DNA from 3 places in the Geodermatophilus sp. SYSU D01186 genome. Region 3 is predicted to be linked to each of the others. Evidence: riboswitches for the same ligand, from Rfam matches in the RefSeq annotation. Region 3 holds a riboswitch; each other region holds the start of a gene.
What was found. A riboswitch is a leader RNA that binds a small molecule or an ion and turns the genes downstream of it on or off. The one in region 3 is predicted to bind S-adenosylmethionine.
Positions count from the first base shown of each region.

Region 1: linked by a shared signal. The riboswitch ahead of ACI784_RS06595 (GNAT family N-acetyltransferase) and the one ahead of thrC (threonine synthase) in region 3 are both predicted to bind S-adenosylmethionine.
Region 2: linked by a shared signal. The riboswitch ahead of ACI784_RS06660 (aminotransferase class V-fold PLP-dependent enzyme) and the one ahead of thrC (threonine synthase) in region 3 are both predicted to bind S-adenosylmethionine.

Region 1 covers NZ_JBJGYW010000006.1:83,530-87,856, forward strand. The annotation lists gene ACI784_RS06590 (FAD/NAD(P)-binding protein) at 1-1,203, opposite strand, end outside; SAM riboswitch class IV at 1,420-1,532, shown strand; gene ACI784_RS06595 (GNAT family N-acetyltransferase) at 1,844-2,377, shown strand; gene ACI784_RS06600 (amino acid ABC transporter permease) at 2,374-3,351, shown strand; gene ACI784_RS06605 (amino acid ABC transporter ATP-binding protein) at 3,348-4,139, shown strand; gene ACI784_RS06610 (ABC transporter substrate-binding protein) at 4,262-4,327, shown strand, end outside.
Region 2 covers NZ_JBJGYW010000006.1:95,492-99,818, reverse strand. The annotation lists gene ACI784_RS06670 (NADPH-dependent FMN reductase) at 1-251, opposite strand, end outside; gene ACI784_RS06665 (LLM class flavin-dependent oxidoreductase) at 248-1,348, opposite strand; SAM riboswitch class IV at 1,577-1,692, shown strand; gene ACI784_RS06660 (aminotransferase class V-fold PLP-dependent enzyme) at 1,726-3,102, shown strand; gene ACI784_RS06655 (hypothetical protein) at 3,108-4,019, opposite strand; gene ACI784_RS06650 (sulfotransferase) at 4,088-4,327, shown strand, end outside.
Region 3 covers NZ_JBJGYW010000051.1:2,902-7,228, forward strand. The annotation lists gene groL (chaperonin GroEL) at 1-250, opposite strand, end outside; gene ACI784_RS23725 (cold-shock protein) at 536-736, opposite strand; gene thrC (threonine synthase) at 939-2,240, opposite strand; SAM riboswitch class I at 2,253-2,381, opposite strand; gene ACI784_RS23735 (HAD family hydrolase) at 2,442-3,263, shown strand; gene ACI784_RS23740 (ABC transporter permease) at 3,306-4,220, opposite strand; gene ACI784_RS23745 (alpha/beta fold hydrolase) at 4,217-4,327, opposite strand, start outside.

The sequences.
Region 1 (4,327 bases), on a different contig from region 3:
CGCCTCCGGCTCGGCGAACCACCGGCCGGCGAGCGGGCGGTCCAGCGCGGCCAGGTCGAACCGGTCGACCAGGTCGGGCACGGCGCGGGCCACCAGCGTCCGCTCGGCGCGCGGGGTGGCCGCCGCGACGTACGCCTCGGCGAACTCCTCCCACGGCATGGCGGTGCGCTCGGGGAAGGCCCGGAACAGCTCGGTGTAGTGCGCCCAGGCGAGGTCCCGCTCGATCAGCGGCGCGAGGTCGGCCCGCAGGTCCAGCCGCCGGGACGGGCCGAACGCCTCGTCGACGGCGGCGAGGGTGAAGAACCGCAGCGGCACCGGCGGGCCGGCCCACGTGTACCCGAGCTTGGACCGGTAGGGGACGCCGCGCCGCGAGCCCACGTGCAGCACCGGCTCCCGCCCGGAGGGGTGGTAGCGCAGCCGGCCGTCGTCGTCCCGGGTGAACCGTCCCCCGCGGCCGCTGGTGAGCAGCACCGCGAGGTCGACGAAGGCCAGGCCCGCCCCGCGGACCAGGACGTCCTCCCCGGGCGCCAGCGCGGACAGGTCCAGGTCGGCGGTGTAGCCCGTGGGCACGTAGGTGAGGCCGTGCCGCTCGGCGCGCTCCGTCGTCGACCGCTCCGCCGCCGTGGGCCGCGCGTCGAGGTGCCCCTGGGCCAGCACGACGGCGTCGGCGGCCAGCTCGGCGCCGTCGGCCAGCCGCACCCGGGTGCCCGCGGGGGTGTCAGCCACGTCGAGCACACGGGTGGCGTGCAGGTGGACGTCGACCCAGGGCGCGGCAGCGGCGACCACCGTGTCGAGCACCCAGCCGAGGTAGGCGTTGACCAGCGGCCGGGAGGGGAAGGACGACGGGGTGAGCCCGCGGGCCTCGCGGCCGACCGGGTCGTCGGCCGGGCGGTGCCGGGCGACGTCGCACACCCACTGCCACAGCGTGGCGCCCTCCCCCACCGGGCCGTCGACCACGACCGAGGGGTCGGGGAGGACGGTGACGTCGCCGACGAGCGAGTTCGCCCACAGCAGGGCGGGCTGCGCGGCGCGCCAGACGCGACCCCCGCCGGGCGGGAACGGGTCGACGAGGTGGACGTGCAGGCGCCGGCCGGCGGAGAGCTCGGGGGCGGAGGCGACGAGGCGTTCGAGGACGCCGATCGCGGTGGGGCCGGCGCCGACGACGACCAGGGTCGGGGCGCGGAGGGGGTCGGGGCGGGACATGCGGGGGCGCTCCAGTGCCGGGAGGACGAGGGACGGGCGGGTCAGTCCTCCGGACACAGGGCGCTGCTGGTGCGGAGCAGGTCGACGTGCCGACGCTGTGCGAGCTCCGATCGGGTCACGCCCCCTCCTCCTCCTGGCCGGTGCGGTGTCTCACCAATGTCTACCAAACCGATCGGGATTGACGGATATGACATCCGGTGCCTATCGTCCCGGCCAGGTCCTGAGTGCCAGCACACAAGCCCCGGCTCGCTGGCCGGCAACCCTCCGCTGCGACGGGGTGCCCCGGGTGACGACCTGGCCGACGCATCCCGCGTCGGCAAGTCCGCAGCCCTCCCGGGCTCTGAACGAGGAGCACGCCCCCGTGAGCACCGCCGGCACGCCGAGCGTGCGCGACCTCTCGACCGACCTCGTCGGCCGACCGACGGTCGACCTCCTGCGTACCGACAGCGCGCTCTGTCGCTGACGCATTCCCCCTCCTGACCGGTTCCCCGGTCCCGCGGCCCCGCCCGCTCCTGCCCACCGCCTTCCCGCGGTGCCGGCGGCGTGCCCGCGCACCCCCACCCGCTCGTCCCCTGGGAGCACCCCGCATGTCCCGCACCCCCCTGCCCAGGCGCCTCCGGCCGGACACGGAGGTGACCGCGTGACCACCTCCACCGGCCTGCACGTGGTCCGCGTCCACCCGCACGACCCGCTCGCCGCGCCGCTGTTCGCCGAGCTCACCGTCGAGTACGACACCCGCTACGGCGACCTCTTCGGCGGCGCGGCCGCGGAGATGGCCCGCTTCCCCGCCGAGCAGTTCCTCCCCCCGGACGGCGAGCTCATCCTGGTGCTCGAGGACGGCGTCGCGGTCGCAGGCGGCGCCTACCGCCGGCACGCCGACCCCGGCACCGCCGAGGTCAAGCGGATGTGGACCGCCGCGGCCCACCGGCGCCGCGGCCTGGCCCGGCGGGTGCTCGCCGAGCTCGAGGCGCGCGCCGCCGCCCGCGGCTACACCCGCATGTACCTGACGACCGGCCCGCGCCAGCCCGAGGCCAAGGCCCTCTACCTGGCCGCCGGCTGGACCCCGCTGTTCGACCCGGCCGTCCCGCGCCCCACCGACCTGGCCACCCTCCGCACCCTGCCGCCCGGCGAGCTCGGCTACGCCTTCGACAAGCCCCTGGGAGACCCCGAATGACCGCCGTCGTCCCCCGCCCTGCCGCGGACACCGCCGCACCACCGCCGACCGGCACGCCCTACGACCAGCTCAGGGTGGTGCCCGCCCGGCACCCCGGCCGCTGGGTGGCCACCGCCGTCGTCGCCGTCCTGCTGGCGATGGTGGTCAACTCGCTGGTCACCAACCCGCGGTGGGAGTGGGACGTCGTCGCCGCGTACGTCACCGAGGAGTCGATCGTCCGCGGCGTCTGGACAACGATCCAGCTGACGCTGATCACCGCGGTCCTGGGCTTCGCGCTCGGCACGGTGCTGGCGCTCATGCGGCTGTCCCGCTCGCCGCTGCTGCAGGCGGTCAGCTGGGGCTACACCTGGGTGTTCCGCTCGGTGCCGCTGATCCTGCAACTGCTGCTCTGGTACAACCTCGCCTACCTGTACCAGACACTGGACCTCGGCATCCCGTTCGGCCCGTCCTTCGCCAGCGTCGAGACCCTCTCGCTGATCGACAAGTTCGGCGCCGCCGTCCTCGGCCTGGGCCTGCACCAGGCCGCCTACTCCGCCGAGATCGTCCGCGCCGGCATCCTGTCGGTCGACCAGGGCCAGCTGGAGGCGGCCGCCTCCCTCGGCATCCCGCGCCGCCGGCAGACCACCCGCATCGTGCTGCCGCAGGCCATGCGCTCGATCGTGCCGACGGCGGTCAACGAGGTCATCGGCCTGTTCAAGGGCACCTCGATCGTCTACGTGCTGGCGCTCGGCGAGCTCTTCTACACCGTCAGCGTGATCTACGGCCGCACCCAGCGGGTGCTCCCGATGCTCATCGTGGCCGCCGTCTGGTACGTCGTCCTGACCACGGTGGTCACCGTCGTCCAGTACCACGTCGAGCGGTACTACGCCCGGGGCGCGGTCCGCACGCTGCCGCCGACACCGCTGCAGCGGCTGCGCGCCAACCTCACCGCCGGTCTCGCCTGCGTCTCCTCCACCCGCGAGGTGTCCCGGTGACCGCCGCGGCCGTCCGGCCCGGCCGGGTCGAGGTGCACGGGGTGCACAAGTCCTTCGGCACGCTGGAGGTCCTGCACGGCGTGGACCTGGTCGTCGAGCCCGGCAGCGTCACCGTGGTGCTGGGCCCGTCGGGCTCCGGCAAGTCGACGCTGCTGCGCAGCATCAACCACCTGGAGAAGGTCGACCGCGGCTTCGTCGCCCTCGACGGCGAGCTCGTCGGCTACCGACGGCGGGCCCACCGGGACGGCGAGCGGCTGCACGAGCTCCAGGAGAAGGACCTGCTGCGCCAGCGCACGCGGTTCGGCTTCGTCTTCCAGGGCTTCAACCTCTTCCCGCACCTCACCGCGCTGGACAACGTGGTCGAGGCGCCGGTGTCCGCGCAGGGCCGCCGCCGGAGTGAGGTGGAGGCCGAGGCCCGCGAGCTGCTGGCGCGGGTGGGCCTGGCCGACAAGGCCGACGTCTACCCCCGGCAGCTGTCCGGCGGCCAGCAGCAGCGCGTGGCGATCGCCCGCGCGCTGGCGATGCGGCCGGCCGTCCTGCTGTTCGACGAGCCCACGTCGGCGCTGGACCCGGAGCTGGTCGGCGAGGTGCTCGGCGTCATCGAGGACCTCGCCCGCACCGGGACGACGATGATCGTGGTCACCCACGAGATCGGCTTCGCCCGCGAGGCCGCCGACCAGGTGGTCTTCATGGACGCCGGCCGCATCGTCGAGACCGGCCCGCCCGAGCGGGTCCTCGACGACCCGCAGCACGAACGGACCCGCGCCTTCCTCGCCAAGGTCCTCTGACCCCACCCGAACCGCAATCCAATCCAAGCCCCACGCCTCCACGGCCCCCTGTAGGGGCCCGCCGCGAGCCCGCGAGCGGTGGGGGGCAGGGGGTCCTTCGAGCCTGCCCGAGGAGAACCATCGTGACCCCCCGTACCCGACGAGCCCGCCTCGTCCGCGTCCTGGCCGCCGTGTCCCTGCTGGCGCTG
Region 2 (4,327 bases), on a different contig from region 3:
AACAGCTTGAGCAGGCCGGTGTAGGTGGCCTTGTAGGTGGGGCTGGCGACGACGGCGACCTCGGCCTCGCGCACCGCGGCGACCGCCTGGGCCACGGCCGGGTCGCCCCAGGCGAGCAGCCCGGCACCCAGGTCGACGACGTCGACGACGAGGTCCGGCGGGGCGTCGGTCAGCCGCTCGACGACCAGCTCGGCGGCGGAGCGGGTGCGGGAGCGGGGCTTGGGGTTGCCGACGACGGCGACGGTGGTCATGCCGCGGCCGCGTCGCGCTTCGCGACCTCCTCGCGGACCAGCGGGAGCACGTACCGGCCGACGTCGATGGCGTCGCCGAGCAGGTCGTAGCCGCGCATCGAGATGATGTCGACGCCGAGGTCGACGTAGTCCAGCAGCGCCTGGGCCACCGTCTCGGGGGTGCCGACCAGCGCGTTGGAGTTGCCCGCACCGCCGGTTGCCCGCGCGGTCGGCGTCCACAGTGCGCGGTCGAACCGCTCACCGCGGGCGGCGATCTCCAGCAGCCGCTGCGAGCCGGTGTTCTCGGGGCCGGTCAGCGGGTGCCGGCGCGAGATCGGCTGCCGCCCACCGGCGGTGCGGGCGGTGATCCGGTCGACGGTGCGGTACGCCTTCTCCCAGGCCAGCTCCTCGGTGGGGGCGATGATCGGCCGGAAGGCCACCTGGATCCGCGGCATCGTCGTCCGCCCCGCCGCACGGGCCGCCGCGTGCACGCGCTCGATCTGCGCCGCGGTCTCGGCCAGGGGCTCGCCCCACAGCGCGAAGACGTCGGCCTCGGCGCCGCCGGCGGCGTAGGCGGCCTCCGACGAGCCACCGAAGGAGACGTCGGGGCGCGGCTGCTGCACGGGGAAGGTGTCGCTCACGAAGTCGGCGAACCGGTAGTGCTCGCCGTCCCAGTCGAACGGCTCGCGGGAGGTCCAGGCCTTCTTGACGATCTGGATGTACTCGCGGGTGCGGCCGTAGCGCTGGTCCTTGGTCAGGTAGTCGCCCTCGCGCTGCTGCTCGGCGTCGGTGCCGCCGGTGATGAAGTGCACGGTCAGCCGGCCGTCGCCGATCTGGTCGAGCGTGGCGAAGGTCTTGGCGGCGAAGGTCGGGTAGCTGACGTTGGGCCGGTGGGCGAGCAGCACCTGCAGGCGCTCGGTGTGCGAGAGCAGGTACGCGGCGGCGGCCGAGGGCTCGGGGGCGCCGGAGCCGTAGGCGAACAGCACGCGGTCCCACCCCCAGTCCTCGTGGGCGCGGCCCAGGCGCAGCGTGAACTCCTTGTCGAAGCTCGCGCCGGAGCGGGGGGTGGTCTCGGAACCGTCGTTGGTGGCGGCGATGCCCAGGAACTCGATCGGCATGGTGGTCCTCACGTGGCGGGGCGGCCGCGCGCTGGACGCGGCCGGGGGAGAGATCGGGAGGGTGCCGTCAGGGACAGGTGGCCGACCAGACCCGCCCGAGGTCGACGTGGACCCGCCGGACCAGCCGCGGGGCGGCTGCGGGGGCGGTCGACAGGCTGGGCACGGGGATATCTCTACCATCTCGATCGGGTTTGACGGGAAAGCGGGTGCCGTGTCACGCTCCCGGCAGGTCAAGAGTGCCAGCGACAAGCCCCGGCTCGCTGGCCGGCAACCCTTCCTCCGCGATGGGGTGCCCCGGGTGACGACCTGGCGGGTGTGCCGACCGGCGCCCGCAAGCGCGGACCCCGTACCCGGGTCCCCGAACCGAGGAGCCCTGCGTGACCGGCGCCGTCCTGTCCCGTCCCGTCCTCCCCGCCGCCCCGGAGCGGCCGCTGCTGCCGGTCGTCGGCGCCGGCACCGAGGTGCCGCTGGTGCCCACCGGGCGGGCCCCGTACGCCGATCTGGACACCGCGGCGAGCACCCCCGCGCTGGTCGCGGTCGCCGACCGGGTGGCGGAGGCGTTGCCGCTGTACGCCAGCGTGCACCGCGGCGCGGGCTACCTCTCGCAGGTCTCGACGGCCCTGTACGAGTCCGCGCGTGACACCGTCGCCCGCTTCGTCGGCGCGCGGCCGGACGACGTCTGCGTGCTCACCCGCAACACCACCGACGCGCTCAACCTGCTGGCCGCCTCGGTCCCGGCGGGGGAGCGGGTGCTGGTGCTCGACTGCGAGCACCACGCCGACCTCCTGCCCTGGCAGCGCCGGGGGAACACCACCGTGCTCCCCACCCGGTCCACGGTCACCGCGACGCTGCGGGAGCTGGCCGCCGAGCTCGCCGCGCAGCGCCACGCCCTCGTGGCGGTCACCGGGGCGTCCAACGTCACCGGCGAGGCGCTGCCGCTGGCCGACGTCGTCGAGCTGGCGCACGCCGCCGGTGCGCGCGTGGTCGTGGACGGCGCCCAGCTCGTGCCGCACCGCCGGTTCTCCCTGGCTGCGTCCGGCGCGGACTACGTCGCCCTGTCGGGGCACAAGCTCTACGCGCCCTACGGCACCGGGGCGCTGGTCGGCCGGCGCGACTGGCTGGACACCGCCCCCGCCCACCTGGCCGGTGGCGGTGCGGTGCACGAGGTCACCGTCGAGGAGACGCGGTGGGCCGCGGCGCCGCACCGGCACGAGGGCGGGTCGCCCAACGTGCTCGGCGCGGTCGCGCTGGCCGCGGCCTGCGACGCGCTGACGGAGCTGCCCGAGGGTGCCGTGGAGGAGCACGAGCTGGCGCTGCGGGCCCGGCTGGAGGCCGGCCTCGACGCGCTCCCCGGCGTGCGGCGGCTGCGCATCTGGCCGGACTCGGCGACGCCCACCGGGGTCGTGTCGTTCACCGTCGAGGGCGCCGACCCGGGCCTGGTCGCCGCCGTCCTCTCGGCCGAGCACGGCGTCGGCGTCCGGGACGGCCGGTTCTGCGCCCACCCGCTGCTCCAGCGGCTCGGCGTGCCCGAGGGTGCCCTGCGCGCCAGCGTCGGCGTCGCCACCACGGCGGCCGACGTCGACCGGCTGCTCGCCGGCCTCGCCGCCTTCCTGGGCCGCGGGCCGGCGGTGCGCTACGCGGTACGCGAGGGCCGGTGGCAGCCGGCCGAGGACCCGCGGCCCCTGGCCGGGCTGGCCGGCGCCGACCTGCGCGCCGTCGCCCGGGGCGCAGGCTGCGGCGGGGCGGCGCGGTGACCGGCTCAGCCGGGCAGGACGACGGTGCGCAGCTCGTGGGCGCCGTCGGCGCGGGTGGCCTCGTAGAACCAGCGGGCGCCGCCGCCGGGCAGGGCCACCGCGTCGGCGTAGCGCAGGCCGCCCGGGGCGTGCGGGCTCTGCAGCAGCGGCCCGCCGGGGGCGGCGCGGAACCGCCCGTCGCCGTCGGCGTGCGCGAGGCCGGTGCGCTCCTCCCAGTTCTCCGCCGCGGTGGCGCGGCCGTCGTACAGCGCCCAGCTGCGGTCGCCGTCCAGCACGACGGCGGCGAACCGCACCCCGCGGGCGTCCCAGCTGCCCGGCGTGCCGGCCAGGGCGGTGCCCTGCCAGCTCCAGTCGACGCCGTCGTCGCTGGTGGCGTGCTCGGTGGTCATGCGGTCGGTGGCGTCCGGATCGTCGAGCGGGTGGACGCTGGCCCACAGGTGCCACCGGCGTCCGTCGTGCCGCAGGACCGGGTCCTTCACGGCCTCGGCGTCGCTGCCCGGCAGCACGGTGCGCGGGGTCGCCGTCGCCAGCTCCTCGACGGTGCCGGCCTCCAGCAGGTCGACCCGCCAGTGCTTGGTCCCCGGCGTCGCGCAGCTGACGTAGAGCCGCCAGCGGCCCTCGGGCGTGTGCACCAGCGCCGGACGCTCCAGCGACTCGGCCCCGAACGCGTCCTTGCCCACGCCCACGACCGGGGTGAACCGCACCCCGTCGTCCGAGCGGGCGACGACGTTGGCGAAACCACGGCCCTCGCCCACCGGCCGCCGCAGCCGGTAGGCCAGCCACCACGTCCCGTCGACCAGCTGGGCCGACGGACCGCCGGCCCACGAGCCGGGGCGGGGGTCCTCCGGGGCCAGCACCACCTCGGCGTCGGCCCAGAACCGGTGCGGGTCAGGGAGGGGGACGGCGTTGTCGGGCACGCGGCGGCTCCGGTCTCGGGCGAGGGGGACGCCGCTCAGTGTGCACACCGCTCGAGGAAGGAGTCCGCATGAGCGGCCGACTGCCGCAGTTCGTCATCGCCGGGGCACCCAAGGCCGGGACGACGGCGCTGCACGCCGCCCTGGCCACGCACCCGGGGCTGTACCTGGCGCCGGTCAAGGAGCCGAAGTACTACCTGACTGACGGCCGGCCGCCGCCGCGCAGCGGGCAGCGCGGCCCCGGCGACGCGCACAGCGCCCGGGAGTGGATCTGGCGTCGGGAGGAGTACCTCGCGCTGTTCGACGCCGCT
Region 3 (4,327 bases):
CGACGTCGTCGGTCTTCTTGGCGACCTCCTTGACCAGCTCGGCGCCGATCTTCTCCCACGGGTCCTCGAGCTCGATCTCCTTGGCGATGCTCACACCATCGTTGGTGATGGTGGGGGCACCCCACTTCTTCTCGAGGACGACGTTGCGGCCCTTGGGGCCGAGGGTCACCTTGACGGCGTCGGCGAGGGTGTTCATGCCCCGCTCGAGGCCGCGGCGAGCCTCTTCCTCGAAGGCGATCATCTTGGCCATGTGGTGATGTCCTCCATGCATGGATCGCTGCACGGCCGGGTTCGGCGCCCGCGACGGACGACACCGGTGGTGCGGGCACTCCGTCGGCCCGCGCACCAGCGCCTCACCGCATCCGACCTGATTGGCACTCGGCACTGTCGAGTGCCAATCGAGAGTCTGGCACTCGCCCCTGCCGAGTGCAAGAACGGGTGGGGAGGAGGCCGCTGTTCCCGCGGATCCGGGAGGACGACGGAGGCCCGGTCCCCCCGCAGGGTGACCGGGCCTCCGTGTGTCTCGCGGTGGTTCTCAGGCGACGCGGACGGCGTCGGCCTGCGGACCCTTCTCGCCCTGGACGACCTCGAAGGTGACCCGCTGGCCCTCGTCGAGGCTCTTGTACCCGTCCATCTGGATGGCCGAGTAGTGGACGAAGACGTCCTGGCCGCCGTCGACGGCGATGAAGCCGAAGCCCTTCTCGGCGTTGAACCACTTCACGGTGCCCTGTGCCACGTGTGCTCCCACGTTTCGTGCGTGCGGACGACCCCCGCGAACCAGGAGGCCGGGTCTAGCTCTTCCGCCCGCCGAACACGAACGTGGAACTGAAACCGCGGGAGAACGTACAGCACGAAACGCGTGGTGAGAGCAAACTCACGCACGCGTCACCCCGGATCGGGGGACACCCACCGACCCGGACGGTGCCGACCCTACGCGGTCAGCCGATGAGGCCCGCGGCCCGCACCGACTTCAGCGAGGGCTCGACGACGTGCGTCGGCCCCACCACCGGCTCGAGCGGGTCGAGGGTCTTGAGGCCCTCGCCGGTGTTGAGGACGACGGTCTCCTTGGCCGGGTCCAGCCGGCCGTCCTCGACCAGCTGGCGCAGCACCGCGACGGTGACCCCGCCGGCGGTCTCGGCGAAGACGCCGGTGGTGCGGGCCAGGTCGCGGATGCCCTGGACGATCTGCTCGTCACCGACCCGGCCCACCGATCCGCCGGTGCGGCGGATGGCGTCGAGGGCGTAGGGGCCGTCGGCGGGGTTGCCGATGTTCAGCGACTTCGCGATGCCGGTCGGCTTCACCGGCTTGACGACGTCCCACCCGTTGTCGAAGGCGGTGGCGATCGGGTCGCAGCCGGCCGACTGGGCGCCGAAGATCGTCCACTCGGAGGCCTCGACGATGCCGGCGGCGGTGAGCTCGCGGAAGGCCTTGTCCACCTTGGTCAACAGCGACCCGGACGCCATGGGGATGACCACCTGGGCCGGGATCCGCCAGCCGAGCTGCTCGGCGATCTCGTACCCCATCGTCTTGGAGCCCTCGGCGTAGTAGGGCCGGACGTTCTGGTTGACGAACGCGGTGTCCTCGAACTCGTCGGTCTCGGCGAGCTCGCTGGTCAGCCGGTTGACGTCGTCGTAGGAGCCCTCGACGGCGACCAGCGTCTGGCCGTAGACGGCGGACTGCACCACCTTGCCCGGCTCCAGGTCGGCGGGGATGAAGACGAACGAGGGCAGCCCCACGCGGGCGGCGTGCGCGGCGACCGAGTTGGCCAGGTTGCCCGTGGAGGCAGCGGCGATCTTGGTGTAGCCCAGCTTCTTGGCGGCGGTGGCGGCGAGGCTGACCACGCGGTCCTTGAACGAGTGAGTGGGGTTGGCGGAGTCGTCCTTCACCCAGAGCCCGCCGGTGAGGCCCAGCTCGGCGGCGAGCCGGTCGGCGCGCACCAGCGGGGTCAGGCCCGGGTCCAGCGAGACGCGCGAGGCCGGGTCGTGGCCCACCGGCAGCAGGGCGACGTAGCGCCAGATGTTCTGCGGGCCGGCCTCGATCTGCTCCCGGGTGACCGCCCGCATCACCGCCGGGTCGTAGTCGACCTCGAGCGGGCCGAAGCACTCGGCGCAGGCGTGCTCGGCGATCAGGCCGAAGGTGGCGCCGCAGTTGCGACACACCAGCCCGCGGGCGGGGTTCTGCGGGATCGGGCCACCGCCGGACGAGTCGGCCTGGACGGAACCGGGAGCGGTCAGGGTCATGCGACGACTACCTCCTCATCTTCCCCACCCCGGGCCGTCGAGCCGGGTGGGACGGAATTGGCACCTTCCGCTGTGCGAGCGCACAGACGGCGGTTGCCGGGGCTTCGTCGGGCCGTGTCCCTCTGCCCCTCTGGATGAGTGGAACGCCGTCGACTCTACCCACGTGGGCAGCGCCCCAGGGGGCCGGGCCAGGATGGGCCGGTGAGCACGCGCGTCGTCTACACCGACCTCGACGGCACGATGGTCGGCCCGCGGGGCTCCTTCTGGCACACCGCGAGCCGCGACCTCACCGCCTCGCCGGCCACCGCGCTGCTCGACCTGCACCGCGCCGGGGTGGAGTTGGTGCTGGTGAGCGGGCGGACCTACGAGCAGGTCGTGGAGGCGGCGCGGATCTTCGCCGCGGACGGCGCGATCGCCGAGCTCGGCTCGGTGGTCAGCTGGGACGCCGGGCGCAGCGTGCACCACCTCACCGGCGACCTGCCCGCGGAGTACGCCGACCAGGCCCCGATGGACGTGATGGAGCGGCTGGGCGTGGTCGACACGCTGCTGGCCCGCCACGCCGGCCGGCTGGAGTGGCACGCGCCCTGGCACACCACCCACCGCACCGACGCGCTGCTGCGGGGCCGGGTCGACCCGCTGGCGGTGGACGCCGAGCTGGCCGCGATGGGAGCCGGCTGGCTGACGCTGAAGGACAACGGCTCGATCCCGGCGACGGGCCGCATGACCCTGGCGCCCGAGGCGCTGCCGCCGCGGGTCTACCACCTGATGCCGCGCGGCATCTCAAAGGGCGCGGCGATCGCCTGGGACCTCGAGCGCCGCGGCCTCACCCCCGCCGACGCGGTGGCGATCGGCGACAGCGTGAGCGACCTGGAGATGGCGCCGGCGGTGGAGCGGTTGTGGATCACCGCGAACGGGGCCACGGTCGACGGGATGGCCGACCTGCTGGCCGCCGTCCCCAACGTGACCGTCACCGACGCGCCGATGGGCGAAGGCTGGGCCCAGGCCGTCCGCGCGAGCCTCTAGCGGAGGCTGGGAGCGCAGGTTTCCTGCGCTCCCAGCCTCCGCTCAGGAGGTGACGTCGCGGCGGGCGAAGTGGCGGAAGGCCAGCGCCGTGAAGACCGCCGCGTAGACCAGCGACTGGACGACGCCGCGGAAGAGGTCCCCCGAGTCGACCGGGGTCTGCAGCAGGTCGGTCCAGGCGAACTCCTCCGCCGTGGGGAACCAGTCCCGGATCGAGCCCAGCTGCTCCACCTGGTCGAGGATCGCGAAGACGAACATCGTGAACACCGCGCCCCCGACGGCGGCCAGCGGGGCGTCGGTGATCGTGGAGAACCAGAACGCCAGGGTGCCCACGACCAGCAGGTGGACGGCGAGGTACCCGACCATGCCGGCCAGCCGCAGGAGCCCCTCCCCCTGCGGCAGGGTCACCCCGACCGGGGTCTGGATGGCCTCGAACCCGAACGCGATGCCGCCGGCGACCAGCCCGACCAGGACGAGGGTCAGCAGGGCGCCGACCGACAGCACCAGCGCCGCGTACCACTTCTGCCGGAGCAGCCGCATGCGCGGCACCGGGGTGGCCAGCGTGTAGCGCAACGACCCCCACTGCGCCTCGGCGGCCACGGTGTCGCCGAAGAACAGCGCGTAGACGACGACCAGGAAGAAGCTCGTCGTCGCGAAGAGCACGAACAGGGTGAAGTTCAGCCCGCTGGACGTGGCGACGTCGACCAGGTTGAGCCGGTCGTTCTCCGCGGCCTCCTCGCTGGCGCCCAGCTGCAGGGCGGCGATCAGGACCAGCGGCAGCGCCACCATGAGCGCGAGGACGCCGATGGTGCGCCGCCGCTTGAACTGCCGCCGCAGCTCGACCGACAGCCGCAGGGTGCGCTCGGGCCGGTAGCCGGCCACCGCCCCGGTGGGCTGCACGTGGCCCTCGGCCGGGACGGCCGACCGGGCCAGGTCCTCCGCCGCTCGCTGCGTCGTCATGACTCCCCCACCAGCGCCAGGAAGGCGTCCTCGAGCCGACGGCGCGGCGTGAACTGGTCGACCTCGATGCCCTCGGCCACCAGGGCCTGCAGCGCCCGTGCCCGGCT